DNA from 4 places in the Aeromicrobium wangtongii genome. Region 4 is predicted to be linked to each of the others. Evidence: predicted binding sites of a transcription regulator. Region 4 holds the regulator's gene; each other region holds the start of a gene.
What was found. Region 4 encodes LexA, which represses DNA repair genes until DNA is damaged. Its sites were predicted from a motif close to TCGAACANNTGTTCGA; they were not measured.
Positions count from the first base shown of each region.

Region 1: a site for LexA is predicted at 1,818-1,833, ahead of NQV15_RS15690 (HNH endonuclease signature motif containing protein). Genes of this name have one in related genera too.
Region 2: a site for LexA is predicted at 1,391-1,406, ahead of NQV15_RS09705 (HNH endonuclease signature motif containing protein). Genes of this name have one in related genera too.
Region 3: a site for LexA is predicted at 1,500-1,515, ahead of NQV15_RS06470 (HNH endonuclease signature motif containing protein). Genes of this name have one in related genera too.

Region 1 covers NZ_CP102173.1:3,185,957-3,189,312, forward strand. The annotation lists gene NQV15_RS15685 (SDR family oxidoreductase) at 1-462, opposite strand, end outside; gene NQV15_RS15690 (HNH endonuclease signature motif containing protein) at 508-1,797, opposite strand; gene NQV15_RS15695 (class I SAM-dependent methyltransferase) at 1,909-2,496, opposite strand; gene rarD (EamA family transporter RarD) at 2,530-3,356, shown strand, end outside.
Region 2 covers NZ_CP102173.1:1,958,624-1,961,979, forward strand. The annotation lists gene NQV15_RS09700 (hypothetical protein) at 1-7, opposite strand, end outside; gene NQV15_RS09705 (HNH endonuclease signature motif containing protein) at 82-1,254, opposite strand; gene NQV15_RS09710 (CAP domain-containing protein) at 1,495-1,935, opposite strand; gene NQV15_RS09715 (RtcB family protein) at 2,061-3,233, opposite strand.
Region 3 covers NZ_CP102173.1:1,274,215-1,277,570, reverse strand. The annotation lists gene NQV15_RS06475 (peptide chain release factor 3) at 1-181, shown strand, start outside; gene NQV15_RS06470 (HNH endonuclease signature motif containing protein) at 191-1,480, opposite strand; gene NQV15_RS06465 (ribonucleotide-diphosphate reductase subunit beta) at 1,583-2,569, opposite strand; gene NQV15_RS06460 (ribonucleoside-diphosphate reductase subunit alpha) at 2,566-3,356, opposite strand, start outside.
Region 4 covers NZ_CP102173.1:2,256,241-2,259,596, reverse strand. The annotation lists gene NQV15_RS11075 (selenium-binding family protein) at 1-695, shown strand, start outside; gene galE (UDP-glucose 4-epimerase GalE) at 754-1,719, shown strand; gene lexA (transcriptional repressor LexA) at 1,908-2,636, opposite strand; gene NQV15_RS11060 (SDR family NAD(P)-dependent oxidoreductase) at 2,720-3,356, shown strand, end outside.

The DNA of each region.
Region 1 (3,356 bases), 930 kb from region 4:
CGCGTGGTAGATGCCGACCAGCGGGAACGCCGAGATGCCGCCGATCGAGGAGACCTGGATGATGTGGCCGCTGCCCTGCTCGCGCAGGAACGGCAGCGCAGCCTGGGTGACCCACAGGGCGCCGAACAGGTTGGTCTCGATCTGGGCGCGGGCCTCGTCCTCGGTCAGCTCCTCGATGAACCCGAAGTGACCGTAACCGGCGTTGTTGACCACGACGTCCAGACGTCCGAAGTGATCGTGCGCCTGCTTGACGGCCGCGAAGTCGGCGGCCCAGTCGTTGACGTCCAGGGCGATCGGGAGGATCGCGTCGCCGTACTTCTGGACGAGGTCGTCCAGGGAGTCGGTGTTGCGTGCGGTGGCGGCGACCCGGTCGCCCCGCTCGAGGGCCGCTTCGGCCCATTCACGTCCGAAACCGCGGGACGTCCCGGTGATGAACCACGTCTTGGGTGCGTTGTCGGTCATGCCCTCGACGCTACGACCGCCAGTCCGTTCCTGCACCTCATGCCGCTAGGCGGCGCGGGGTTCCTGCTTGGTGAACCTGGCGTGACGTCTAGGACGTCTCTCGGGGTCGATGCGTGGTGGCGGAATGATCTCGGGGATCCCGTCGGCTCCCATCCGGGCTTCCCACTCCCCCTCGTGGACCAGGAAGTGGTGGAAGTGGCACAGGAGCGCCGCGTTGTTCAGATCGGTCGGTCCGCCCTCGGACCAGAAGCTGAGGTGGTGCGCTTCGCACCACGCCGGCGGGCGGTCGCAATCGGGGAACACGCAGCCCTTGTCGCGGACGGCCAGGGCGAGGCGCTGGTGGCGGTCGTAAAGTCTTTTCGTCATGCCGTGGTCGATGACCCTGGTGCCGTTCTCCAGGTACAGCGCGACGAGGTGGGCGTTGCACGCCAGACGCTGGGCGTTGCGGGCTGACAAGTTCGTGCCCGAGGTGTTGGTGGCCGTTCCCTGACCGGTCCGCAGGTCGTCCACGTCCACGGTGACTGCCACGGTGGCGGCCAAACCGCCGGACTGCGGGAGTGCATCGGTCGGCAGGTGCGTGATGAGCTCGGTGAACGCGTGCCCGAGCTTGCGATCCCTCGGCAACGCCAACCAGTCATCGGCACCCATGCCGTGGTGTTCGGCATTCGCCGCTGTCCGGCGTGGGGCGATGATTCCTTCCAGTGCCGCGCGCAAGGTGTCGGCAGCTGCGTTGGGGGTGATGAACGAGCCTCGGGTGGTGCCGTCGCCTCGGTCCTTGATCGCCATCCGGGTGGCGTCCCAGGCCTTCTGCTCCTGCTTGCGCAGTTGCTCCCCGAGGTGCTCGTCCGCACCATCGGGGTCAATGACCTCCAGCACCCGGTTCGCCAACCGCTTCAGGTCGTCCAGGCCGTACTCCGCCGCGAGACGGATCAAATGAGCCTCGGCGTCAGCCCGCTCTTCGTCACCGCACCAGTCCGGCAAGGCGTCGATCGCCTTCATGATCACCGCCGCCTGATCCGTCGACAGGTCACCGCGAGCCCAAGCCGCCTGGCTGGCCTCGACCCCGCTCACCCGCGCGAGGCCGACGAGCTTGGCGGCTTCGCCCTTGCTGATCCCCGTCGCACCCGCCAACCACACTGTCGTGGAGGTCGCTCCGTCGTCCTTGGCCAGCCCCATGTCCTCCGCGCACCCAGCAAGACGGGAGAGCGCCGCATCCAGACACGTCCGGGCCCTGACCACAGCGATCGCGACCTCACGAACCTCGCCACCGGTCAACGTCCAGGGCTCGAGCGCGGCCAGATCATCACTCACCGATGACAGCTGATCCACGATCATGGACAGAACTCCGAAACGACTAGAACGTATGTTCGATTCTATCGCTCATCCGGCTCCGAGCGCAATGCTTGCCCACCAGAAATATCCTGCAATCTCAGTGTAAATGTGTCACTACGGGACGCGCAGGAACGTCACCGCGAAGTCGGCGTCCGCGGAGAACGGCACGAGGTCCCACGTGGCGAATCTCTGCTCCAGGACGAGCCCCGCCGCCTCGACATCGGCGTCGAAGTCCTCCAGCGCGAGCTCGCGGTCGGTCGCGAAGCCGACGACGATCCGTCCGCCGGGACGCACGTGGCGGCGCAGCGACTCCAGCACGAGCCGTTCCGTGCCGGGCGCGACGAACACCATGACGTTGCCGGCGACGACAGCGATGTCGAAGGGCTCCTCGTCCAGGTCGAGCTTGCTCAAGTCACCGACGACCCAGCGCGGACCGGGATGATCCTGCTCGGCCGCCTCGATCAGCACCGGGTCGGCGTCGACCCCGACGACGGTGTGGCCGCGCTCGTGGAGCACCGCTCCGACGCGTCCGGGTCCGCAGCCGGCGTCGAGGACCCGCGACCCGGGAGCCGTCACCGCGTCGATGAGCCGCGCCTCGCCGCCGAGGTCTGCACCGTCGGCAGCGAGCTGCCGGAACCGGTCGACGTACCACTGCGAGTGGCCGTCCTTGGTGCTGGTGAACCAGCGGGGAATGTCCGTCATGTGCCCATCGTCCACCAGGCGTACGCTCTGCTGGTGAACGACTCCAGAAGTGGCGTGGGCTTCGGGGTCGCCGCCTACCTGTGCTGGGGATTCTTCCCCTTGTACTGGCCGCTGCTCGACCCCGCCGGATCGCTCGAGGTGCTGGCCCACCGCTTCGTCTGGTCGATGGTCTTCGTCCTCGTGGCGATCACCGCGATGCGCAAGTGGCCGGCCATCCTCGCGATCGCCCGTGACCGCCGGCTGATGCTGATCCTGGGCATCGCCTCGGTGACGATCGCCTTCAACTGGGGCGGTTTCATCTACGGCGTGACCAACGGGCACGTCATCGAGACCTCGCTGGGCTACTTCATCAACCCGCTCGTGACGGTGCTGCTGGGTGTGTTCGTGCTGAAGGAGACCCTGCGTCCCGTGCAGTGGCTGGCCGTCGCGATCGGCGCCGCCGCCGTCGTGGTGCTGACGATCGACTACGGCCGCCTGCCGTGGGTCGCGCTGCTGGTCGCGTTCTCGTTCGCGATCTACGGATTCCTCAAGAAGAAGGCCGACCTCGGCGCCTTCGAGAGCCTCGGCATGGAGACCGCGATCCTGTTCCCGGTCGCCCTGACCTTCCTGATCGTGCTGCAGCTGCGCGGCAACCTGACCTTCGGGCACGAGGGACCGGCCAACATGATGCTGCTGATCGGCACCGGCATCGTCACGGCCATCCCGCTGCTGCTGTTCGGCGCCGCGGCCACGCGGCTCTCCCTGACGACCACGGGTCTGCTGCAGTACCTCGGACCGATCCTGCAGTTCGCGACGGGCCTGCTGATCTTCCGCGAGGACATGACCGGCGCCCGCTGGGCCGGCTTCGTCCTCGTCTGGCT
Region 2 (3,356 bases), 300 kb from region 4:
GATTCATGTCGACTCCGTGGGTCGGTCGTGAGCCGACGCTAGCACCGCGCGCCCCGCATCACCATGATGTGCCGTCCGGTCCTAGGCGGCGCGAGGTTCCTGTTTCGTGAACCTGGCGTGGCGTCTGGGTCTCTGCTCGGGGTCGATCCGGGTTGGCGGGATGATCTCGGGGATCCCGTCGGCTCCCATCCGAGCTTCCCACTCCCCTTCGTGGACCAGGAAATGATGGAAGTGGCACAACAAGGCTGCGTTGTTGAGGTCGGTCGGTCCGCCCTCTGACCAGAAGTTGAGGTGGTGGGCTTCGCACCACGCCGGTGGGCGGTCGCAGTCCGGGAACACGCAGCCCTTGTCACGTACGGCCAGCGCCAACCGCTGGTGGCGGTCGTAGAGGCGCTTGGTCATCCCGTGGTCGATGACCCGGGTGCCGTTCTCCAGATACAGAGCGACGAGGTGCGCGTTGCACGCCAGACGCTGGGCCTTGCGGGCTGACATCGGAGTGCCGGAGGTGTTGGTCGCTGTTCCCTGGCCAGTGCGCAAGTCATCAACATCGATCGTGACGGCCACAGTCGCAGCGAGGCCACCGGACTGCGGCAACGCCCCTGTCGGCAGGTGGGTGATGAGCTCGGTGAACGCGTGCCCGAGCTTGCGATCCCTCGGCAACGCCAACCAGTCATCGGCGCCCATGCCGTGGTGCTCAGCATTGGCCGCCGTGCGACGTGGGGCGATGATCCCTTCCAGGGCCGCCCGCAGGGTGTCGGCATCCGCATCGGGGATCGTGAACGCCCCATGCGTGGTTCCATCACCCCGCCGCCGCATCGACAGCTTGGTTGCGTCCCACGCCTTCTGCTCCTGCTTGCGCAGCTGCTCACCCAGGTGCTCATCGGCACCGTCGGGGTCGATCACTTCGAGGACTCTGTTCGCCAGCCGCTTCAGATCGTCCAGACCGTACTCGCCGGCGAGGCGGATCAGGTGCGCCTCGGCATCGGTCCGCTCTTGGTCCCCGCACCAGTCGGGCAACGCATCGATCGCCTTCATGATCACCGCCGCCTGATCGGTGGACAGGTCACCGCGAGCCCAAGCCGCTTGACTGGCCTCGACCCCGGTCACCCGAGCCAGCCCGACCAGCTTGGCCGCCTCGCCCTTGCTGATCCCGGCGCTGGCAGCAAGCCAAGTCGTCGTGGACGTTGCACCGTCGTCCTTCGCGAGGCCCATGTCCTCGGCGCATCCAGCCAGTCGCGACAACGCGGCATCCATCGACGTCCGCGCCCTCACGACCGCGAGCGCGACCTGCTTGACCTCCGAACCGGTCAACGTCCAGGGCTCGAGCGCGGCGAGATCCTCACTGACCGATGAGAGTTGATCGAGGATCATGGACGGGCTCCGGAGCGACTAGAACGTATGTTCGATTCTATCCGACATGCGTCTGCCCTCGCAAGGCCTCATCCGCACTAATTTGCTGTTATTTCAGTACTTAAGCGGCCAAAACTACCGCTATCAGCGGGCGCCGAAGACCTGCGCGTAGTACCAGCGGCCGGAGGAGTCCTTCGCGGCTCCGACCCCGATGTAGCGGTACGACTTGGTCAGGATGTTGCGGCGGTGACCGGGCGACTTCATCCAGGCCTTCGTGACCGACTTGACCGAGGTGTATCCGTAGGCGACGTTCTCACCCACGCGCGACAAGTGGCACTTCTTGAGCACGACCCGGATGTCCTGGTGGAACATCCGCTTCGCCTTGGCCTGCCGACGGGCGTGCGCCTCGGCGTAGCGGTCGACACAGCTGGATGCCTTGAGCTTCTTGAGGTCGCGCTTGGTGCGCTCGGCATTGGTCTTCTTCACGACATCGGACTCGATCTTGCCCGAGGACGCCGCGGACGCCGGCGCGACAGGCAGGATCAGCAGGGCTGCGAAAAGGGCGATCAGGAGGGGTCTGCGCATGAGATGGCTCCGGGGGAAGGCGGATCGTTCACCCGAGGACGCTACCCGCCCGTCTCGACCTCACCAACTCGCGCCGGTGTGACCGTCGCTGGAGGGGGCCGACTCCCGTCAGCCCCCTCCCCCGGTCAGTCGCCCTTCACGTTGACGATCTGCCGCAGCGTGTGACGAACCTCGACCAGGTCAGCAGCGTCCTGCATGATCACGTCGATGTCCTTGTACGCCGCGGGGATCTCGTCGACGAAGGCCGCCGTGTCGCGGTACTCGATGTCTCCCATCGCGACCCGCAGATCGTCCTGGGTGAACTGCTTGCGGGCCTTGGACCTGCTGTACTCGCGCCCGGCCCCGTGGGGGGACGAGTTCAGGGCAACCGGGTTGCCCTTGCCCACCACGACGTACGACCGCGTTCCCATGGACCCCGGGATCAGGCCCATCGTGCCGGAGGAAGCGTCGATCGCCCCCTTGCGGGACAGCCAGACGTCCTTGCCGAAGTGCTTCTCCCGGGCCGTGTAGTTGTGGTGGCAGTTGATCTCCTCGAGCCGCTCCACCTCGTCCGTGCCGACCCAGTCCGCGAAGCACGCCACGACCCGGTCCATCATCTCCGCGCGGTTGAGCAGCGCGTACTTCTGCGCCCACTGCAGCTCGGTGATGTACGCATCGAACTCGTCCGTGCCCTCCACGAGGTACGCCAGATCGCGATCCGGCAGATCGATCCACCATTTGCGGCACAGCTCCTGCGCGATCGCGATGTGCCGCTGCGCGATCTTGTTGCCGACACCGCGCGATCCGGAGTGCAGGAACAACCACACCCGGTCGTCCTCGTCGAGGCTGACCTCGATGAAGTGATTGCCCGATCCGAGCGTGCCGAGCTGCAGCTCCCAGCTCTTCGCCCGGTCGGCCGGGTCGAACCCAGCGGCCTCGGCATCGGCGCGCAGCTCGTTCACGCGCGCCTGGGTGTGCGCTCGGGTGATCGCGCGGTTGGCGACCCCGGCGGACAACGGGATCGCCCTTTCGATCGCCAGGCGCAGCGTCCGGCGATCCGTCGGCAGCTCGGAGGCCACGTACGGCGTCTTGACCGCGATCATCCCGCAACCGATGTCGACCCCGACAGCAGCGGGGATGATCGCGCCGAGCGTCGGGATCACCGAGCCGACCGTCGCCCCCTTGCCCAGGTGGGCGTCGGGCATCAGTGCGAGGTGCGGGTAGATGAACGGCATGCTGCTGGCCGTGTGGGCCTGATCGCGGGCGTTGGAGTCCAGGATGGAAGCCCAGCTGAACAACCGCTGGGAGAGCTTCTCCATGAGATGTCACTTTCGGTGAGTGGGTGGATACAACAAAAAAGCCCCGACCGCAGGCGCGGTCGAGGCTCGGTGTCCGGAGCGGTTGGCTGGTCAGCCAGCGCTGGTTCCCGGGTACGGGGCATC
Region 3 (3,356 bases), 980 kb from region 4:
GGTGGCCCGGCGCACCGACGCCGAAGGCGCGCAGGAGCTGCGTGGCTTCCGCGGCTGCGAGGTCCTGCAGCGCACGGACGGCACCTACCTGGCGCTGTTCATCGACAAGTGGCGGGCCAACAACGCCGCTCGCGAACACCCCGACGTCCTGCTCGAAGAGCTTCCCGCCGGCGGCAACTGACACCTGCTCTCAGGCGGCGCGGGGTTCCTGCTTGGTGAACCTGGCGTGGCGCCTGGGTCTCTGCTCTGGGTCGATGCGGGGTGGCGGGATGATCTCGGGGATCCCGTCGGCACCCATGCGCGCTTCCCACTCGCCCTCGTGGACCAGGAAGTGGTGGAAGTGGCACAGCAACGCTGCGTTGTTCAGGTCTGTGGGTCCGCCTTCTGACCAGAAGCTCAGGTGGTGCGCCTCGCACCAGGCTGGTGGCCGGTCGCAGTCGGGGAACACACATCCCTTGTCCCGGACGGCCAGGGCGAGGCGCTGGTGGCGGTCGTAGAGGCGCTTGGTCATGCCGTGGTCGATGACCCGGGTTCCGTTCTCCAGATACAGCGCGACGAGGTGCGCGTTGCACGCCAGCCGCTGCGCCTTCCTGGCTGACATGTGGGTGCCGGAGGTGTTCTCGGCGACGCCCTGCCCGGTGCGGAGGTCGTCCACGTCCACGGTGACCGCGACGGTGGCGGCCAGGCCGCCAGACTGAGGGAGCGCGCCGGTCGGTAAATGGGTGATGAGCTCGGTGAACGCGTGCCCGAGCTTCTGGTCACGACCCAGCGCCAACCAGTCCTGCGCACCCATGCCGTGGTGCTCGGCGTTGGCCGCCGTCCGGCGCGGGGCGATGATCCCCTCCAGCGCAGCGCGCAGCGTGTCCGCATCGGCCTGCGGGATGATGAACGACCCCCTGGTGGTGCCGTCACCGCGGTCCTTGACCGACATGCGGGTGGCGTCCCAGGCCTTCTGCTCCTGCTTGCGCAACTGCTCCCCGAGGTGCTCGTCCGCGCCGTCTGGGTCGATGACCTCCAAGACGCGGTTCGCGAGTCGCTTCAGGTCGTCCAGGCCGTATTCGCCGGCCAGGCGGATCAGATGCGCCTCCGCATCCGCGCGCTCTTCGTCACCACACCAGTCCGGCAAGCTGTCGATGGCCTTCATGATCACCGCCGCCTGATCCGTGGACAGGTCACCGGCTGCCCAGGCCGCCTGGCTGGCCTGGACCCCGCTCACCCGCGCGAGACCGACGAGCTTGGCGGCTTCGCCCTTGCTGATCCCCGTCGCACCCGCCAACCACACCGTCGTCGACGTCGCGCCGTCATCCTTGGCCAACCCCATGTCGTCCGCGCAACCCGCCAACCGCGACAACGCCGCATCCAGGCACGTCCGCGCCTTCACCACCGCGACGGCGACCTCACGAACCTCGCCGCCGGTCAACGCCCAGGGCTCGAGCGCAGCCAGATCATCTCTGACCGATGACAGTTGATCGAGGATCATGGACGGACTCCGAAGCGACTAGAACGTATGTTCGATTCTATCGGAGTCCGCCCGTGACCACAATGGTTCTGCACACGAAATACCCTGATATGACAGGATTTTTCAGCCCTGCTTGGCATTCACCTCGTACGACGTGTTGGTCGACTCGAAGAAGTTGACCAGCTGCAGGGTGTCGTTGGCCGTGGCCATCCACTTGGCCGGATTCGCCGCGTTGTAGTGCGGTTCGAAGCCGAGCTCCTCCAGCCGACGATCGGCCAGGTAGCGCACGTACTGGTTGATGTAGTCCGCGTTGAGGCCCAGGATCCCGCCGGGCAGAAGGTCCCGGTTGTAGGCCTCTTCCATCGACACGGCGTGCAGGATCATCTGCTGGATCTCGGCGGCGAACTCCTGGGTCGCGACGTCCGGGTTCTCCTCCAGCACCGTCAGGATCAGGTTGATGCCGAACTTGAGGTGGAGGCTCTCGTCGCGCACGATCCAGTCGATCAGCGAGCCGAAGTTGCGCAGCAGGTTCCGCTGCCGAAAGCTCAGCGCCACCATGAATCCTGAGTAGAACCAGATGCCCTCCAGGATGACGTTGTACGCCACGAGGTTGCGCACGAAGTCCTGCTTGCCCTCGGTCGTGGAGATGTCGAGGGTCTGCTCGGTCATCCGCCGGATGTAGTGGATCTCGAACTCCTCCTTGGCCGCCATCGAGGGCACCGACACGTGGGAGTCGTAGGCCGCCGCACGGTCGATCGGGAACGTCTCGAGCACGTACTCGAAGCTCATGCAGTGATTGGCCTCCTCCCACATCTGCTTGGCCAGGTACAGGTGGCACTCGGCGGCGTTGACGTACGGGTACACGCCGAAGGCCAGCGCCTTGTTGACCAGCAGCTCATTCGGGTTGAAGTAGCTCATCAGGAACGTCAGCGCGTGACGTTCCTCCTCGCTCATGCGCTCGAAGTCGGCCAGGTCCTCGCCGAGCTGGATCTCGTTCGGGAACCAGGTGTTGGCGACGGCCTGGTCGTACAGGTCCATGGCCCACTGGTAGGTGACGGGCTTGAGCAGCAGCCCCTCCTGGATGCCGGTGCCCAGGATGCCCCCGCTCACTGGCACGACTCGCAGTTCAGTCGCTCCTGCGGGTCGACCGGGCAGGCGGCACCGTCCACGACCTCGAGCTCGGCCACGGGGGCGGCGACCGCCCCGAACCCGCGACGCGGCGCTCCCCCGGCTGGCGTCTGCTGCGCAGCCTTGTTGACCTTGACGGTGCTCTGCTCGGCGGTGTGCCGCGGCATCATGTGCAGGTAGTACGTGGTCTTGACGCCCATCTCCCACGCCTTGGCGTAGAGCTCGACCATCTCCCCCACGTCCCGGCTCTGCAGGTAGATATTGCGGCTGATGGCCTGGTCGATCCACTTCTGCGCACGGGCCGCGACGTTGACGAATGCGTACGGCGAGAGCTGGAAGCTCGTGCGGTAGATCTCCTGCAGCTCGGCCGGCACCCCCTCGACCTTCGACAGGTCCCCCTGGTGTCGCAGCAGATCCTCACGGACGCTCTCCCACAGACCGAGGGCCCGCAGATCCTCGACCAGGTTCCGGTTGACCTCCAAGAACTTGCCCGAACTGGTCGCCCGGCTGAAGATCTGGCTGAACTGGGGGTCCAGGCCCGGCGTCGTCCCGGCGACCAGCCCGATGGACGCCGTCGGCGCGATCGCCATGAGGGTGGAGTTGCGGATGCCAGCCGACACCTTGCCGCGCAGGGCGTCCCAGTCCAGGCGCGTCGTGCGGTCGACGTCGACGGGCACGCCGCGGTCGGCCTCCAGCAGGTCGAGGGAGTCGATCGGCACCATGCCCTGGCTCCAGCGCGATCCCTCGAAGTTCGGGTAGGCGCCGCGCT
Region 4 (3,356 bases):
TGGCCTCGCCCGTCGTGGCGCAGAAGGCCACGACCCGCGCCGGCAGCGCGACGTTCTACAACCTGGCACCGGGTCGCTACTACGTCGAGCTGGGCCGCCGTACCGGTTGCGCCGACTGGTACCCGAGCCGGTTCACCAACAACAACACCTACTTCAAGGGCCTCGACCGCGGCCCCGAGCGCTGGAAGTCCTTCCCGTACCTGAGCAAGCTGTCGGGCGGCGCGAACAGTGGACTCGAGGGCATCGCCCGTCGGGCCAACCCCAATCCCGCCACGAGCGCCGAGCAGGGCAAGAAGCCGCGCGGCTTCAAGGGCTGGATGTACCGGACGCACTGCAAGGCGCTGGGCGCCGGCGGCATCAAGACGATCGACATCTCGGGCACCGGCAACAGCCGGAGCACCCGGGTGATCTCCAAGAAGGGCGCCATCGTCAAGGGCCACGTCAGCCGCGTCAAGGGCAAGACGGGCACCGAGATGATGGTGACGCTGACGTCGCAGGACGGCAAGCGCGTCCTGCGCACGGACCTGACCGACGGCCGCGGCAACTTCTACGTCGCCGGCCTGACCCCGGGCCGCTGGAAGATCACCCTCAACGCTGACTCCTGGCGTGGTATCGGCCGCACGTTCACCGGCAAGCACTACATCAAGGTCAAGGCCGGACGCACCTACAACGCGGGGCACCTGCGCTTCAAGTGATCACGGCGGACCACCGGCCCCGGGAACGTCCGTTCCCGGGCCGTGACAGGCTGGGGCCATGACTGTCCTCGTGACCGGCGGCGCCGGCTACATCGGTTCCCACATCGTGCGTGCCTTCGGCCTGGCAGGGCTGGACTGTGTCGTCGTGGACGACCTGTCCAGCGGCCACCGCGAGTTCGTGCCGGACGACGTGCCCTTCGTCGAGTGCTCGATCCTGGACTCGGCCACCGTCACCCGGGCGATGTCCGAGCACGGCGTCGACGCCGTGGTGCACCTGGCCGGGTTCAAGTACGCCGGCGTCTCGGTGCAGCGCCCGCTGCACACCTACGAGCAGAACGTCCAGGGAACCGTTGCGCTGCTGCGGGCCATGCACGAGGCCGACGTCGACAAGATCGTGTTCTCCTCCAGCGCCGCGGTCTACGGCACGCCCGATGTCGACCTGGTCACCGAGCAGACCTCGACCACGCCGGAGTCGCCGTACGGCGAGAGCAAGCTGATCGGGGAGTGGCTGCTGCGCGATGCCGCCAAGGCGTTCGGCCTGCACCACACCTCGCTGCGCTACTTCAACGTGGTCGGCTCGGCCGTCCCCGAGCTCTACGACACCAGCCCTCACAACCTGTTCCCGCTGGTCCTGGACGCCCTGGTCGATGGGCGCACGCCGCGCATCAACGGCACCGACTACCCGACGCCCGACGGGACGTGCGTGCGTGACTACGTGCACGTCGCCGACCTGGCCGACGCGCACGTGGTCGCCGCCAAGAAGCTGCTGGCCGGCGAAGACCTGGAGCCGGTCTACAACCTGGGCAGCGGCGACGGGGTGTCGGTGCGCGAGATCATGACCGCCGTGGCCGCAGCGACCGGCATCGACTTCGAGCCCGAGATCGCCGACCGCCGCCCCGGGGACCCCGCGCGCATCGTGGCCTCCGGAGAGCTGGCCACCCGGGACCTCGGCTGGACCATGAGCCACTCGGTCGAGGAGATGGTCCGCAGCGCCTGGCAGGCGCGCCAGAACCACCCCGCCTGACCGGCGCGGCGGACCGACGATGAGGATTTTGGGTAGCCAGGACTGCCCAAAACCCTCATCGTCGGTCCCGCCTTGGCGTGCGGATCGTGGTGGGGGACGCAGGATGATGGTTTTGGGTAGCTAGGACTACCCCAAACCCTCATCGTTGGTCCCGCCTCGCGGGACCGCCAGTCCGGTCGGGGCAGTGCTCAGACGCGCCGGATGACCGCGGTGACCTTGCCCAGGATCGTGGCGTGGGTGCCGTCGATGGGGGAGTAGTCGTCGTTGTGCGGCAGCAGCCAGACCTTGCCGTCCTTGCGCTGGAAGGTCTTGACCGTGGCCTCACCGTCGAGCATCGCCGCGACGATCTCCCCGTTCTCGGCATCGGGCTGCTGGCGGATGACCACGTAGTCGCCGCTGCAGATCGCCGCGTCGACCATCGAGTCGCCGGAGACCTCCAGCATGAACAGCGTCCCCTCGCCGACCAGCGACTTGGGCATCGGGAAGATCTCCTCGACGCGCTGCTCGGCCAGGATCGGACCGCCGGCCGCGATACGTCCCACCATCGGGATGTTGACCGCGCTGGGCATTGCGTCGCCGATGCCGGTCTCGTCGACCCCGCTGTCACCCTCGGGCGCGCCGCTCATCGAGCGGCGTGCCTTCAGGACGTCCGGCAGGAAGATCTCCAGGGCGCGGGGACGGTTGGGATCGCGCTTGACGTAGCCCAGCCCCTCGAGTGCCCGCAGCTGGTGGGCGACCGACGAGGTGCTGGTCAGGCCGACCGCTGCACCGATCTCGCGCATGCTGGGCGGGTAGCCGCGCTTCTCGATCTCGTCGCGCAAGAACTCCAGCACCTTGCGCTGGCGCGTGGTGAGGCCCGAGGAGTCGGCGGGGCCGTCGGGCAGCTCGGTGACGTCGGCGTTGCGATCATCGGTCATGGGGAAAGGCTATCCCGAACCGGGGCGCATGTTCAAACATATGTTCGATGGCGTGTCGCGAGGGGGTGGCCTAGGTTTTCGGCGTGAGCCAGCCCCGCGTGAGTCCCGGAACCCGTCGATCTGCCGTCGTGACGGGAGGTGCGCGGGGGATCGGGCGAGCGATCTGCGCCGAGCTGGTCGAGCGCGGCTACGACGTGCTGGTGACCGACGTCGACGCGGCGGGTGCGCAGCGGACCGCGACCGAGCTCGGCGCGCACTCCGGACTGGCGCTGGACGTCACGGACCCGGCGGCGAACCGGGCGGTGGCCGATCTGGCGCGGGAGATCGCACCGCTGGGTGCGTGGGTGTGCAATGCCGGCGTTGCCTTCGACGGCGACCTGCCGGAGCTGACCGACGAGCAGGTGCGTCTGACGGTCGACGTCAACGTGCTCGGCGTGATGTGGGGCCTGCGGGTGGCGACCGACGCGTTCCGCGCCCAGGCGAGCGATGGCGTCCCCGGCGGCGAGATCGGTGTGCTCGCCTCGCTCAGCGCGCACGCACCGGTTCCCGGCCTGAGCGTCTACGCCGCCACGAAGGCCGCGGTCCTCTCCGTCGTCACCTCGGTGGCCGCCGAGCTGCACGACGACGGGATCGGCGTGCACGCGGTGTGCCCCGACGGCGTCGCCACCGCGATGGTCGACGGCTTCGACGTCCGAGGCGGGGCCCGCGAGGCGCTGGCGG